DNA from 2 places in the Saccharococcus thermophilus genome. Region 1 is predicted to be linked to the other one. Evidence: riboswitches for the same ligand, from Rfam matches in the RefSeq annotation. Region 1 holds a riboswitch; the other holds the start of a gene.
What was found. A riboswitch is a leader RNA that binds a small molecule or an ion and turns the genes downstream of it on or off. The one in region 1 is predicted to bind S-adenosylmethionine.

Region 1 (8,084 bases):
TAATATCCTCATGTCTGCTCGACAGTATTGACGGTATAGACGCGATGAATAGGCGGAAACAAACCAGCGGATCGCCGCGCTCTCGTTTTCCATCCCGCTCCGCAATCGATAGTTTCATCGGGTTCACCGACCTGTCGACGCTCGCTGGCGGCGGTGGAAATGAACAAGCGCTTCCATGCAGAAGGCGGCGGCTAACGCAATCGTTTTTCGATTTTCATCGACCAACGGATTCACTTCACAAATATCGAAACTGATCGTTTGCGGCTTGGAAATAATATAACGAAGCAGGGCGCGAACGATTTTCGGATCAAGCCCGAACGGCGAAGGCGCGCTCACTCCCGGCGCCGCGCTTGCGCTCAACACATCCATGCAAAGCGTCAGCACCAGCACATCATAGTTTTGGATAAAATCGTCAATGAACTCATACGCGCGTTCTAACTTTTCCAATGTCAATTCTTCCTCCAACATGTACGTGCATCCGTATCGCTTCGCGGTTTCAAATAACGCCGCCGTGTTGCCTAGCGTCTGAATGCCGAGGCAGCAGTATCCCGCGTTTCCATCTTCATCTAATATTTGCCGAAACATCGTCCCCGATGACGGCCCTTGTTCATATGGGCGCATGTCAAAGTGGGCGTCGATGTTGATAATGCCAAGCTTCGTTTCCGGACCGACCGCCTGCCGTACGCCGAGATAATGCCCGTACGCGGTCTCATGTCCGCCGCCGATGACAACCGGCGTGATGCGATGGCGGATAAGGCGCTCTACCGCTTGCCCCAAATGTTTCTGGCTGTTTTCTAATTCTCCTCCTTCACAAGTAATTTCGCCCACATCGTAAAGTATTACGTCAGGCGGCAGGTGCCACGGCAAGTTCGCCAGCGCCTTTTTCACTTCCACCGGCGCGTGATACGCTCCTTGCCGCCCTCGATTGCGGCGGACCCCTTCATCACATTGGAAGCCTAATAAAGCAAAGGCGTTTTCTGCCTGTGCCTGTATTTGCCCCATATCAAGAAGACGAATTTTTTGATGGACGCGAAAACTTTTTTCATCGCTCTCGCTGTCGATCCGCCCCTTCCATCTCTCCTTGTCCGGCTGTTTGTACATAAAACGAGACCCCCTACTTTATGCTCTGCACGACACCAACATCCTAGATTAGTCATTGCGTTGATTTGTCTATATCAGGTTCTAGTTCTTGTTCCCATCGCGTAAATGATATCCCTTCTTTTGTTTTGCCGTCTATTTTAACTTATGCATAGCGACCCGATCCCATAAGCAACTAAATGGTTAGGAAAGGGAAAAGGAAGAGAGAAAAAAGGAAATCTTCTTATTTTCGCGAATAGGTAGTATGGGAGCTTACCATTTTTAAAGAAAGGATTGTGGCTATGGCAAAAACCGTCAACTTGCACGAAGTCATTGCAGGAAAAAGTGCACCGCCAGCCTGTGATACATCGCTTGGCGTTCAATTAGTGGAAACAGGCGAAGGATATGCGAAAGGAAAATGGACGATCGGGGAGCATTTGCTCAACGGCAACGGCGTCATTATGGGCGGATTTGTCAGTGCGGCGGCCGATATTATGATGGCGTATGCGATTACGACATTGCTTCATGAAGACCAAACATTCGCTTCGATCAATCTGCATACGACGTTCCATCGCCCGACCGTTGTCGGCGAAGTGGAAGTCGAAGCGAGGGTGGAAAAATTCGGACGCACCGTTTCCTACCTGACCGCTGTCTTAACGCAAAACGGCAAAGAAGTGGCAAGCGCCGTTTCCTCGGTAATGATCATGCCAAAACGATAAAAAAGCAGGACGACCTCCTGCTTTTTGCTTGCGAATGGACGTGTTATTTTTGCCCAAACGTCTTCGGCATGACCACCGCCACGACTTCACCGCGCGCGCAAAGTTCTCCATCGGCGAATACTTCCGTATCTACTTTCCACTTTTTCGGATGAATTTCTTCGACGGTTCCCACCGCTTTCAGTGGCCCCCCGTGCGGCGTCGGCTTGACAAACTCCACCTTCAGCGAAGCGGTGACAAAACGCGGCGGAGTCTCGCCGTCACCAGGTTCATGGCCGTTTTTGCGATGCAGTGCCAGCGCGGCCGAACCCGTTCCGTGGCAGTCGATCAGCGAGGCGATCAATCCGCCATACACAAAGCCGGGAATGGCAATATGCTCAGGGCGCGGCGTGTAAATCGTGACCGTTTTCTCCCCTTGCCATCCCGTGCGGAAATGGTGGCCGTGCTCATTCATCCGGCCGCATCCGTAGCACCAGGCAAATTCCTCTGGATATTCGTCTTGAATGGCGTGTTTTACTTGTTCTTCCATGATTTCTCCCTCCCCTTTCCTTTTCAGTATATCACAATGAGCACATTACTTCCTTTTCCTTTTAATTTCCTTTACAATAGTGATAGGTTTACAGAGAATGGAAAGGACTGCAGCAATGAAAGTGTTAGAAACCTATATCGTCGCGGGACTGACCGGCTTGCTGTTTTATCATCTCCATTCCCCGATTCCGTGGATGCTCGGGGCCATTACCGGAATGCTTGTTTGGAAAACGGTCATCAAGCGCCAAGTAGCGGCGCCAAAGGCGTTATCCAACAGCGGATTGATTGTTTTAGGCACCTACTTTGGACTGTCGTTTACAAAAGAGACACTGTTAACAATTGCGCCATATATTGTTCCGTTTCTCGCTGTCGCTGTGTCCCTGATTGTCATCAATATTATGAACAGCATCGCGGTGACGAAATGGACGCATATGGATAAAGTGACAAGCGTGTTTGCCTCCGTTCCTGGCGGATTGTCGGAAATGGTGGCCGCTAGTGAATCGTTCAATGCCAATACAGCGCTAGTAACGATTTTTCAAACGATTCGTTTATTAACGGTCGTTTTTCTTGTGCCAACGGTCGTTGTCCATTGGTTGAGCGGACATGCGCCGTCAGGAAGCTCCGCAGCTCAGGCGGCTGCTGCCTCTTCCGATGGTCATTACGCTTGGTTTTTGTTAAGCATTTTCGGTGCGCTTCTTTTACGAAACGTCATTCCGGCGGCATACGTCGTCGGACCGCTTGCCGTAACGGCAGTTATGCATGTGGCTGGAGTAAACTTGCCGTCACTGCCTTCATGGTTGATTATTTTGGCACAAATTAGCGTTGGAATGAACATGGGAAACCGCATTACGTTAGAAGATATTAAGCTTGGCGGAAAATTTAGCTGGGTATATTTCCTGCTTGCGCTAGTATTAATTGCTTTATCATTCGGATGCGGCTGGGCATTTGCGAAATTAACGGATCTTCCACTGTCGACCGCGCTGTTAAGCCTGGCACCGGGCGGGCTAGTGGAAATGGTATTAACGGCGCAGACAGTCGGCGGCGACCCGGCCATCGTCAGCTCGCTGCAGTTTATGCGGCTATTGCTTGTCATTATCGTTGTGCCGAACGTCTTGAAATGGGTGTTTCGCAAATTTCCATACATTACCGATACGGCATGGAAAAACCGCTCTGTTCGCAACTAGGAACAGAGCGGTTTCATTTTACTTAGCTGGTTCATAAAATTCGATCCATTCTCCATCCGGCCCAAGGAAAAACAAATATTTCGCCCCGTTTGGCAGCGTCGTAATATCTTCCCAGACGAGCGGAACACCGAGCGATTGAAGCCGCTCTTTTTCTTGCTCAATTCCTTCAACGGTAAAGGCGACGTGATGCACTTTTCCTTCCGTCGGCAAATTCGGATTATACCCTTCGATCAATTCGACAATGACCGAGCCATCCAATCCTAAAAACGCCAGCTTCATCGTGCCGTTCGTATGCGTCATCTCGCTAAGCAATTCCAAACCGACTACCTCTTGATAAAACTTTTTCGATGTTTCAATGTCTTTTACTTGAATGCCGACATGTTCGAATTTTTTCACTGACATCATAGTTCTCCCCTTTTTTTATTATTTTCAAGATTGAGAAAATACCGCCCGCAAATATGGAGTCATATGTACGATCGAAATTCCTTTTTCCGCTAGTTCGCTAAAAATATAGCGATCGAGCGCATAAGGACCAGCGGCTTTCCATTCTTCCACTTCCGCAAGCGTCAAAATAAGATAAAAAGACTTTCCTTGCGTATGCCCATATAGATGAAAAAAATTCGCGTAACAGTCAAAATGCAGCACTGTCTTTTTGTCAAATTGCAACAGCTGCTTTCTTATGCACCGGGCGACATGGGAAGCGAACGATTCTGCTTTCAAGTGTGCCGCCATATAACTGCGAATCAAATCATTTTCGCGCACTCGGCGTTCCCACCTCCTTCCTTTGTTTTGTACATAAAAACCCCTTTCGCCATGAATGATGCGAAAGGGGTTTGGCCGTTCTTATCATCCAAAGCGAAACCGCTTTGCGGGTTGGAGCACCTTGCGAAATACGCAGGTTGCTGTGGAGTCATCGAGCCCGATCTCTCGTCCACTCTTGATAAGACTGTATGTAATTTTTCTCTATCTTACCACGGTATCTCAATGATGACAATGATTTTTTGTTTTTTCATAAGGGAAAGAAGGAGAGCAAAGGAATCTCCTTCTTTCCGATTTATTATTGCGCTACTTCCGGCTGCTCCGAAGTGACACCGACATCTTTCCATGTCAATTTCGAACTAGGGTCAACCGTAAAGTTTTTCACACGATTGTTGACCGCATAAATGATCGAGCGGTATAGCGTCGGGATGACAGGTACTTCTTCATTCATTAACTCTTGCCATTCGTTGTAAATTTTCTTGCGGTATTCTTTATCAAATGCTTGCTCGGAATGACCTTTTTCAAGCAGTTCATCATTTTTCTCATTTACCCAGCGAGAGTAGTTGAACATAACGTTACGGCCATATAATCCATATGGGTCCACATCGGTTCCTGTGTACCATGCCGCGGCGAACACATCGACTTTCGGATCGTCTTTTTCGACCATATCATAGAACGAGTTGAATTCCGCCAAGCGGCCATCAACCAGCTGTACATTCAAGCCGACGTTTTTCCAGCATTGCATGTAAAATTTCGCTAATGGTTCGGCAATATCCCCGCCGCTCATCGAGAGGAAATTAATGGTGAATTTTTTGCCATTTGGATCTTCGCGGAAGCCGTCGCCATCGACATCTTTATATCCCGCTTCATCCAATAATTTTTTCGCTTTTTCTGGGTCGTATGTGTATCCTTTCTCATTTTTATCATGGTAGCTTGGGAAGGATGGCGGAATAAGCGTCGTTGCCGGGAAACGCAAACCGTGATACAATCTGTCTGCCACTTCCTTGTTATTAATCGCATATGCCATCGCCTGGCGAAGCTTTTTGTTTTGGAATTTCGGATTATCCATCACGTTTTCTTGTTTTTTCGCATCCCAGTGCCCGAGTTTAAAACCAATATAGTTGTAAGCTAAATCGACTTTTCCAATAAATTGAAGGTTTTTTGTTCCTTTCGCATTGAGATATTGGTCAGTTGGAAATTCGGCAATGTCAATTTCTCCTTTTTTAAGCGCCTGCAGCACAACTTGCGGGCTGACTACCTTCAAGATAACACCTTTTAAGTTCGGCTTTCCGGCCCAGTAATCGTCGTTGCGAACAAATTCAACCGATTCGCCTGGAACGATCTTTTTCACTTTAAATGGACCAAAGCCAATTGGATGTTTGCGGATCTTATCCGATTTCGCCAAATCTTTAATCGGCACATCTTTTAAATAATGTTTCGGAAGCGGATATGCCCAAATGCCTGTTAGTACAGATGGATTGGCATGTTTCCATGTAATGGTTAATGTTTTGTCGTCAATGACTTTAATTCCTGAAATTTTGTCCGCTTTTCCGCTATGGTATTCGTCCATGCCGACGATATCCTGGATGAGCGCATCTCCGTAGCGGACGCCCGTATAATCTTTATTGCCGATGACTAAGTAGGCATATTCTAAATCTTCCGCTTTGACAGGTTCACCGTCATGCCATTTTACATTATCTTTAATTTTGATCGTCATCGTTTTTTTGTCAGCGGAAAGTTTGTATGTGGCCGCGCCATCGTTCGTAATTTCATAGTCTCCATTTGTACGGAAAAGTGATTCGTCAAAAAATTGCAAAATCTCCGCGTCTGGCTGTCCTTCGTAAAACGCATAGCTCAATGTTCCTTCAAATGGGGTATCCGATACTAATCCGTATTTTAATACACCATCAACGATTTTCCCGTCATTTTTGACGGTCATTGGGAATTTTCCGATATCTTCCTTTTGCGCTGTTTGTTTATTCTTGTTGTCTTTGTTGTTGCTTGCGGAGTTGCTGTTGCACGCCGTTAATCCTAACAAAAGAACGACGAGCACCACCAAAAACCTCCATTGCCACTTTTTCCTCACTTTTTCTCCCCCTTTATCCTAATCGTTGTCTTGCATCGGCCGCGCGTTTTAACGCTTGGCCGATAAAATTTATGCACAACATCATTACTAAAATAAGCAATGATGCTGGTAACCATACCCACCATTTGCTTTGCAAAACATCCGGATTCATCGCATAGCTGACAAGCGTCCCTAGACTTGGCGTACTTTCCGGCAATCCAAAGCCTAAATAGCTTAAGCCTGATTCAATTCCAATATTTCCGGCAAGGTTTAATGTTAAGTTTACGATAATGATCGAACTTAAATTAGGCAAAATTTGAAAAAGGATGATTTTCCAATCCGGCGTACCGAGCGTTTTCGATGCGCTTACGTAGTCCAATTCCCGCTCTGCCAGCGTTTTTGCTCGAATAAGCCGCGCCTTTCCCGTCCATAAAAAGGCACTCATAATCAGAATAAACGTGAAAATATTATATTTAGGCACAATCGCCACAACTACGATCACAAGCATTAAAAATGGCAATACAAGGATAAAATCGATAATACGCATGATTATATTATCAATAACTCCCCCAAAATATCCGGCAATGAGGCCAACGGCAAGACCAATCAGGCCGGTGATCAGCGTAATCGCTAAACCAATGGTAAATGAGTTTCTTGCACCGATAATCAGCTGCCCAAAAATATCCCTTCCTCCATAATCCGTACCAAGCCAATGCTCTGCTGACGGCGGAGAGTAAATGTCCAGCAAGTCCACTTTGACAATTTCATCTTGGTCTAATAATAACGAGGCACCATATACAACGATCAAAATCAAGGAAAGAAGAATGAGAGAACCGAGAGCTAACTTATCCTTCACCAACTCACGCCACATAATAGAAAGGCTTGAAGGACTTTTTTCATTTTTTGCATGGATATCGCCTAGTTCTGCTTTCATCATTGTGTCCCCCCATTCCATTACTCAATGCGAATACGTGGATCAACCGCACTTAAAATAATGTCAGACAAAAGTGTCCCAATTAAAGTGGCAAGACCAGAAATCATCACGAGTGCGGTAACAACGCTGTAATCTCGCTGCATAATCGATTGCAAAAACAATTGCCCAATCCCTGGATAACTAAAAATAGATTCCAGAAAGATAGATCCGCCAATTAATCCTGTAATCTCATATCCTAAGAAAGCAGCAATCGGCAAAAACGAATTTCGTAAAATATGACGCCAATAAATGCTTGATTCTGGCACTCCTTTTGCACGTGCGGTTTTAACAAAGTCTTTCACCTTTGTATCGATAATTTCACTGCGCAAATATTGAATCGTCCCAACCGTATTGATCAGCGCTCCAGACAGAGCCGGAAGCAAAAGATGGTTTAGCTTGCTTACATAATAGGCAAACGTTCCTTTTTCCACTTGAATATCAACGCTTCCTCCCGTCGGAAACCATCCTAATTTGAACCCGAAAATAAACAACATAATTAACGCAAAGATAAACAACGGTGTCGCAAAGCTAACGTAGCTGTATCCAACGATTAGCTTATCCGCCCAAGAGTCCGTCCATCTTCCCGAAATAATTCCTAAAGGAATCGCGATCATATACGTTAATATTAAAATCGCGGCAGATAGCAAAATCGTATTCCACATTCGCCCAGCTAATAAATCGTTGACAGGTTGCTGATGAATATAGGACATGCCAAGATCTCCATGCAGCAAGTTTTTCATCCAACGCATATATTGAACATGTACCGGATCATTGAGTCCGAG
Region 2 (8,084 bases), 370 kb from region 1:
AGTGAATACCGCTTCCGAGGAAGAGCTTCTAGAAATCCTTGCTTCTGATGGCATGCTGATCAAGCGGCCGATTTTAACCGATGGAACCCGTGTCCTCGTAGGTTTTCAAGAGGAACAATATGAAAAATTTTTCAACAAATAAGACGAATTCAGTGAGTTTTTTGGTAAAATTGGTTATGATGAAAAAGAGCATATTTTGTCAATATGGAGGGATACAAACGTGAATACGCCAAAGGAATTACGCTATTCGGAAGAGCATGAGTGGGTAAAAGTAGAAGGAGACAAAGTGCGCATCGGCATTACGGATTTTGCGCAATCGGAACTAGGAGACATCGTGTTTGTCGAACTTCCGGAAGTAGGAACGGAAATTACCGCCAACGAACCATTTGGCAGCGTAGAGTCGGTCAAAACGGTATCTGAGCTTTACGCGCCAATTAGCGGCAAAGTCGTCGAAGTGAATGAAGAATTGAACGATAACCCAGAATATGTCAATGAATCGCCGTATGAAAAAGCATGGATGATTGTCGTTGAACCGAAAGATATGAGCGAGGTCGATAATTTGCTGACAGCTGAACAATATGAGGCGATGGTAAAAGAAGGTTAAACCTTTCTGCAATGAATCATCCAAAGGATGGGCACCCTATACATAACAAGATGGATAAAGAGGGGTGCTCCTATGGCATTAGAAACGAAACAAGTCAAAGTCACCGATCGCGTGATTGGCAAAATCAATGGTGATTCTATTGAGCTATATGAGGGGAACAGGCAAATTGGTCATCTTCCTCTTTCACAAGTAAGCCATTTAATGCAATTAAAAGATGGATACGATCAGCAAAATGGACAAATTTATAAGGATATGACCGTCACCGTTGAGCCAGATCAAAAATATGTCGATTGCGACGGTGAGGCTGGTTGGTGCTAAAAGCAACGGTGTGATGCCGTTGCTTTCTTCTTGTTTTTATGAGATGTAGTTCATAAAACGGCGCTTGCCCCGCCTGTCTCTACGGCGGAAACAATGGTCGCCGTTGTCATATAAATAATAGTACAACGACATTTACAGGTGATGGTTTATGACGGAAAGCGAAAAAGTGATTATTGTTGAAGGACGCTCTGATAAACAAAAAATCGCCAATATTCTAAATGAACCGGTGGAAATTATTTGCACCAATGGGACGATTAGCGATGCCAGGCTGGAGGAGCTGATCGACGAGCTTTATTATAAAGATGTTTATATATTGGTCGATGCCGATGAGGCGGGCGAAAAATTACGCAAGCAGTTTCGCCGCGAGTTTCCGGAAGCGGAGCATATTTATATCGATCGTGCTTACCGCGAAGTGGCGGCAGCGCCAAATTGGCATGTTGCGCAAGTATTATTGCGCGCGAATTTTGATGTGCATATGAATTATTTATTGAAAAGGTGAGTAGGCAATGAAAAAAATAGAGCCGATCGAAATCGATGAGGTCATTCGCAGCGAAGAGATTGTTTGCCTTTATTTATATACGCCGATGTGCGGCACTTGCCAGCTTGCCAAACGAATGCTGGAAGTAGTCGAGGAATTGTTTCCGTTACTTCCGTTTTACCAGACGGATATTAATTATATACCGAAGCGAGCGGCTGCATGGAAAATCGAAAGTGTTCCATGCCTTCTTTTATTTCAACATGGCAATATCATTAAAAAGTGGTATGCGTTTCATTCTGTTCCTTATTTATATGAAACCATCAAAGAGATGCTGCCAAATGATTATCGAAAGAGAGACTAATGGTGAAACGCTTTTCGCACGAATTTCCTCTTCCCTCCGTGATTCTTGTTGTAAACAACCGTTATTTTGACTTCATTTGACATATTTCTTGGGAAATGACAAGAATTTTGCTTTTTCCCGGATTATTTGTCGAGATTTTTGTAAAGGATTCTTCCCGTTGGATATGGAAATAAATGAAACAGCAGAGAACTGGGGGAGAGGGGAATATGAATATGCGTGAACTAGTCAAACAGCTTGCCGAACGAATGCAAACATTAAATCATCTATTGCCGATTTTACCAGAGGAAGAACTGTACATTCGCTTTGAGTGTGAAACGGAAACAGCAGTCGTAGCGATTTCCAAACATCGAATCAGCCCAGCGGTGGAAGTAGACGAGCGGCGGGTATTAACGGTGCGCGGATCAAAAGAGGTATTGGAATCTCTATTAAACGGAAGGTTAAAATTACAGCAACAAATTCGTTTGCGGGAATTACATATTTCGGGAAGTTTTCGGCATATGTTATTGCTTGAGTCATTGCTTCACTTAGCCAAGCCATACCGTTACGTTTGCTAAATGATTGCCGGCTTGTTTTTCGGTGAAAAAGAATTGACAAGTGCAATAAACAGTGTTAAAATATTCAGAAAAATGGAACTTGTGATTGAAGTCATTGGATGAAGCGACACTAACAGGACGTTTGTCCATGAAAGCCGTGCAGAACAAGAGCGAATGTTTACACGAAGGTGTAGAAAAAACTCTCGCAAGCACGACGCATCAGCAGCTAAATGAAGAAGAACTCAAGTCATCCGGAGTGACGGAGGATTTAGTTCGCTTATCGGTCGGTATTGAAAACATCAATGACTTAATCGAAGATTTAGAGCAGGCCATTGCCGCTGCGACAGGGATTACTTCCAATATTTCCGTTTCATTATAAAAAGAAGATTGCCGAAATATGGACGTGAAAATTTTTTATTGACATGCTTCGACATAGGGTGATACAATCACACTTGTAATTCATTGAGGATTGGCAATTGAATAATGTGGTGATGTGCTCTTATCAAGAGAGGTGGAGGGATGTGCCCAATGAAACCCGGCAACCGTCAGCGCGTACGCTGAAATGGTGCCAATTCACACAAAGCGTCTGCTTTGAGAGATAAGAGACGGAATGGTAATGATTACCTTTCTGTTCTCCTCGAGCAGAAAGGTTTTCTTTTTGGAATGAGCCGCCCTGCTAAATGAAGGAAGGTGAAAATGTGCATGATTACATTGGAAGATGTGACAAAAATATATGAAGCGGCAAACGGGTCGGTCACTGCGGTCGATCATGTTTCTTTACAAATTAAGGAAGGCGAAATTTTTGGAATTATCGGATATAGCGGTGCGGGAAAAAGCTCGCTTATTCGTCTTCTTAACGGATTGGAAAAACCGACAAGCGGCAAAGTCATTGTCGCCGGACGGGATATGGCTAATATTAAAGGAAAAGAATTGCGAAAGGCTCGTCAAGAAATCGGAATGGTTTTCCAGCATTTTAATTTGCTATGGTCAAGAACCGTTCATGAAAATATCGCGTTTCCGTTGGAAATCGCCGGCATTCCGAAAGAAAAGCGGAAAAAGCGGGTTGATGAGCTCATTCAGCTTGTCGGGCTGCAAGGAAGAGAACACGCTTATCCGTCGCAGCTGAGCGGCGGGCAAAAGCAGCGTGTTGGCATCGCGCGCGCTTTAGCAAATAATCCAAAAGTGTTATTATGCGATGAAGCGACATCTGCGTTAGATCCGCAAACAACCGATTCTATTTTGGACCTTTTAGTAGATATTAATAAACGCCTAGGGTTAACGATTGTATTAATTACTCATGAGATGCATGTGATTCGCAAAATTTGCGACCGCGTCGCGGTGATGGAAAACGGAAAAATTGTCGAACAAGGCGAAGTGCTGCAAGTATTTCGGCAACCAAAACAAGCGATTACGAAACGATTTGTTCAACAAGTTATCGAACCGGAGGAAACAAAAGAAACGATTATCCATCTGCTCGATAAATACCCAAACGGAACGGTTATCCAATTGACGTTTGTCGGAGAAGCTGCCGAACAGCCGCTCATCGCCAATGTCGTTCGCCAGTTCCACGTCGATGCGAATATTTTGCAAGGGAAAATTTCGCAAACCCATCAAGGTTCTTATGGTGTCTTATTCGTTCATATGGATGGAGAGAAAGAGGAAATTGCCCGCGCGATCGATTACATTCGAAAGCAGCAAGTGGCGGTGGAGGTGATCTCGAATGCTCGCTAGCCTCTTACCGAATGTACAGTGGGATATGATTTGGGCGGCTACGGTTGAAACGCTTTATATGACAGGAATTGCTGTCGTTGCAACATTTATATTAGGTACGATTCTTGGATTGCTTTTATTTTTAACGTCAAAGGGAAACCTGTGGGAGAACCGTCTGGCAAATATGGTCATCGCGGCTCTTGTGAACATCTTTCGTTCCATCCCATTCATTATCCTAATTATTTTGTTAATCCCGTTTACGAAATTCGTTGTCGGAACGATTCTTGGCGCCAACGCCGCATTGCCGGCTTTGATTATCGGAGCAGCGCCATTTTACGCGAGAATGGTAGAAATTGCGCTCCGTGAAATTGACAAAGGCGTCATTGAAGCAGCAAAAGCGATGGGGGCATCAACGGCAACGATTATTTGGAAAGTGCTTCTTCCGGAGTCATTGCCTGCTCTTGTGTCCGGAATTACCGTAACAGCGATTGCTTTAGTGGGATATACGGCGATGGCAGGGGTTGTCGGTGCCGGCGGTCTTGGAAACTTAGCCTATTTGGAAGGATTCCAGCGCAATCATAATGATGTCACGTTTGTTGCTACCGTTTTAGTTTTAGTGATTGTCTTTGTCATTCAGTTTATCGGTGACTTTGTCACTTCCAAAATAGATAAACGATAAAAAAGGGGGAAAATCAATATGAAAAAATGGATTAGTGCCTTATTTGCGGCGGTGCTTGTGTTGGCGCTGGCAGCATGCGGAGGCAATAACAACGCCGCCAATGACAACAAAGATGGAAAATTGACGAAGCTAGTAGTTGGAGCTTCCAATGTGCCACATGCGGAAATTTTAGAAAAAGCAAAACCAATTTTAAAAGAAAAAGGCATTGACTTGAAAATTATTACTTTCCAAGATTATGTATTGCCAAACAAAGCGTTGGCGGATAAAGAAATTGACGCGAACTATTTCCAACACATTCCGTATTTAGAAGAACAGAAAAAAGAATACGGATATGATTTTGTCAACGCTGGCGGCGTCCATATTGAGCCAATCGGTATTTACTCGAAAAAATATAAAAGCTTGGATGAACTTCCAAACGGTGCAACGATCATCATGAGCAACTCGGTTGCCGACCATGGCCGCATTTTATCGATGCTGCAAGAAAAAGGATTGATTAAGTTAAAAGACGGCGTGGACAAAACGAAAGCAACGGTGAAAGATATTGTCGAGAATCCGAAACATTTAAAATTTAAAACCGATGTGGATCCGGGATTGCTGCCGCAAATTTATAAAAACGGCGAAGGCGATGCGGTGGTGATTAACGCGAACTATGCGCTAGATGCTGGTTTAGATCCTGCCAAAGACCCAATTGCTGTCGAGTCTCCGAAAAATAACCCATATGTCAATATTATTGCGGTGCGCAAAGGTGATGAAAACCGCAAAGAAATTAAAACGCTTGTCGAAGTGCTGCACTCGAAAGAAATTCAAGACTTTATTAAGAAAAAATATCATGGCGCTGTCATTCCGGCGGCACAATAAAAATAACGGAAGCGATTCGCTTCTGTTATTTCTTTTTTGGCAGCTTTTCGAGAATGGCGATCAACAGCGTAATGATTAAAGAACATTGCAGGGAAAGGACAATTCCGATAACGAAGAAATCGTCAGGTCCTCCTCCGATCAACCATGCTAATCCCCAACACACGAAAAACGTGACCATCACTATTATCATGAGGAACATGGGAATCCATTTTCCCATTGTTTTCCTCCCATTTTGTCTATATTTAAAATTCTTTGGTTTAATTCCTTTTTCTTCACGCATACTAACACCGATATAACATGGAAAGAGGTGTTGAGGAGTGAACCAGCAGCAACATACGTCGGTTGAAGCGGCTCTTCGCCATTATAAAGAGGGGATTGGTACGTTTACACAAAAACTGCCGGACATTGCTGGCAGCTTTAATGCCTTCACAGAAGCGTGCTTTAAAGAAGGTGCGTTAACGAAAAAAGAAAAACAGCTTATCGCGCTCGGAATCAGCCTCGCCACGCAAGATGAATATTGCACGATTTATCATACGAAAGGATGTTTAGACGAAGGGGCTTCGGAACAAGAAATTTTAGAAGCGTGCGGGGTAGCGGCGGCATTTGCCGGCGGCGCGGCGGTGAGCCAAGCGGTAACGCTAGTGCAGGAATGCATTCGCGAATTATCCCAAACCCATTAAAAGACTCCACATCGGAGTCTTTTTTATCTTAATTTTTAAACGCAAATAGTGTATTTTAGTATACAATAAAAGCATTGCGATAAAATTCACTATCAATATAGTGGTATGATAGTGAAAAGGTTGCCAATACTTTTCATTTGTTATAAGATTGTAATGAGAATAAAGTGAGAATGGAAGGCAAGAAAGTCAGTGGTATACTGATATATACATTTTTAGCGGAAATTGGAGGTATTCTGCATGGCAGTGTTGACAATTAAAGATCTTCACGTATCGGTAGAAGGAAAAGAAATTTTAAAAGGCGTGAATTTGGAAGTAAAAGGCGGAGAAATTCACGCAATCATGGGTCCGAACGGGACAGGAAAATCGACGTTATCGTCCGCGATTATGGGACATCCAAAGTATGAAGTAACAAAAGGAAGCATTACGTTAGACGGGCAAAACGTGTTGGAGATGGAAGTCGATGAAAGAGCGCGTGCCGGATTATTTTTGGCGATGCAATATCCAAGCGAAATTAGCGGGGTAACGAACGCCGACTTCCTTCGCGCCGCTATTAATGCCCGCCTTGGCGAAGGCAATGAAATTTCGTTAATGAAATTTATCCGCAAGCTGGATGAAAAAATGGCATTCCTGGAAATGAATCCAGATATGGCGCATCGTTATTTGAACGAAGGATTCTCGGGCGGGGAGAAAAAACGCAACGAAATTCTCCAATTAATGATGCTGGAGCCGAAAATCGCGATTTTGGACGAGATTGACTCCGGCCTTGACATTGACGCGTTGAAAATCGTTGCCAAAGGCATTAATGAAATGCGCAGCAGCGAATTTGGCTGTCTGATCATTACGCACTATCAACGTTTATTAAACTATATTACTCCTGATTATGTGCATGTGATGATGCAAGGACGCATTGTAAAATCCGGAGGTCCAGAACTAGCGCAACGTCTTGAAGCGGAAGGATACGACTGGATTAAAAAAGAACTTGGCATTGAAGACGAAACGGTTGAGCAAGAAGCGTAAGCGTTAGGAGGACGTGTTATGACGACAGAAACAAAAATACCATTCGATCAACAATATGTGCGCGCATTTTCTAGCGAGCGCGGCGAACCGGACTGGCTGTTGCAGCTTCGCTTACAAGCTCTTGCCAAAGCAGAAGCGCTCCCGCTGCCGAAACCGGACAAAACGAAAATCGACAAATGGAATTTTACCCAATTTGCCAACCATGTTGTTGAAAGTGCGCCATATGCTTCGTTAGACGAACTGCCTGAGCCGGTAAAAGCGCTGATTGAAGCAGGAGAGGAAACGAAAAACTTATATGTGCAGCGTGACCATACACCTGCGTATCTATCTTTATCGGAGGACTTGAAAGCGAAAGGAGTTATTTTCACCGATATTTTCACCGCGGCGCGCGAACATGGAGAGCTATTGCAAAAATATTTGATGAAAGACGGCGTCAAAGTAGACGAACATCGTCTAACAGCATTGCACGCGGCGCTGTTAAATGGGGGCGTGTTTGTCTACGTGCCGAAAAACGTCGAGGTTGATGTTCCGCTTCAAGCGGTGTATATTCAAGAAAACGATGATATCGCCTTGTTTAATCATGTCATTGTCGTTGCGGAAGATAATAGCCGCGTCGTTTATGTGGAAAACTATATTTCCACGAAAGAAACAAGCAAAGCGGTTGTCAATATTGTCGCTGAAGTGTTTGCCAATACAAATGCGCGCGTGTTTTTTGCCGCTGTTGATAATTTGGCAAAAGGGGTCACAACGTATGTCAATCGTCGCGGCATTGCCGCGCGTGATGGGCGCATTGAATGGGCGCTCGGTTTAATGAACGATGGGGATACTGTTTCCGAAAACGTCACC

Region 2: it holds a riboswitch for S-adenosylmethionine, as region 1 does, so the genes downstream of both, BDD39_RS03020 (methionine ABC transporter ATP-binding protein) here and BDD39_RS04870 (hypothetical protein) in region 1, are expected to answer to the same signal.

Annotation. Positions count from the first base shown of each region.
Region 1 is NZ_JAASRS010000001.1:926,457-934,540, reverse strand. It holds gene hutG (formimidoylglutamase) at 124-1,101, opposite strand; gene BDD39_RS04890 (PaaI family thioesterase) at 1,380-1,796, shown strand; gene BDD39_RS04885 (PaaI family thioesterase) at 1,840-2,322, opposite strand; gene BDD39_RS04880 (AbrB family transcriptional regulator) at 2,438-3,505, shown strand; gene BDD39_RS04875 (VOC family protein) at 3,524-3,907, opposite strand; gene BDD39_RS04870 (hypothetical protein) at 3,935-4,267, opposite strand; SAM riboswitch class I at 4,346-4,452, opposite strand; gene opp4A (oligopeptide ABC transporter substrate-binding protein) at 4,563-6,350, opposite strand; gene BDD39_RS04860 (ABC transporter permease) at 6,364-7,266, opposite strand; gene opp4B (oligopeptide ABC transporter permease) at 7,284-8,084, opposite strand, start outside.
Region 2 is NZ_JAASRS010000001.1:560,514-568,597, forward strand. It holds gene BDD39_RS02985 (arsenate reductase family protein) at 1-142, shown strand, start outside; gene gcvH (glycine cleavage system protein GcvH) at 221-604, shown strand; gene BDD39_RS02995 (YusG family protein) at 677-922, shown strand; gene BDD39_RS03000 (toprim domain-containing protein) at 1,071-1,421, shown strand; gene BDD39_RS03005 (thioredoxin family protein) at 1,429-1,761, shown strand; gene BDD39_RS03010 (SCP2 sterol-binding domain-containing protein) at 1,968-2,315, shown strand; partial or broken gene BDD39_RS03015 (PLP-dependent transferase) at 2,500-2,673, shown strand; SAM riboswitch class I at 2,791-2,899, shown strand; gene BDD39_RS03020 (methionine ABC transporter ATP-binding protein) at 2,997-4,025, shown strand; gene BDD39_RS03025 (methionine ABC transporter permease) at 4,015-4,683, shown strand; gene BDD39_RS03030 (MetQ/NlpA family ABC transporter substrate-binding protein) at 4,702-5,541, shown strand; gene BDD39_RS03035 (hypothetical protein) at 5,567-5,758, opposite strand; gene BDD39_RS03040 (carboxymuconolactone decarboxylase family protein) at 5,859-6,221, shown strand; gene sufC (Fe-S cluster assembly ATPase SufC) at 6,459-7,238, shown strand; gene sufD (Fe-S cluster assembly protein SufD) at 7,257-8,084, shown strand, end outside.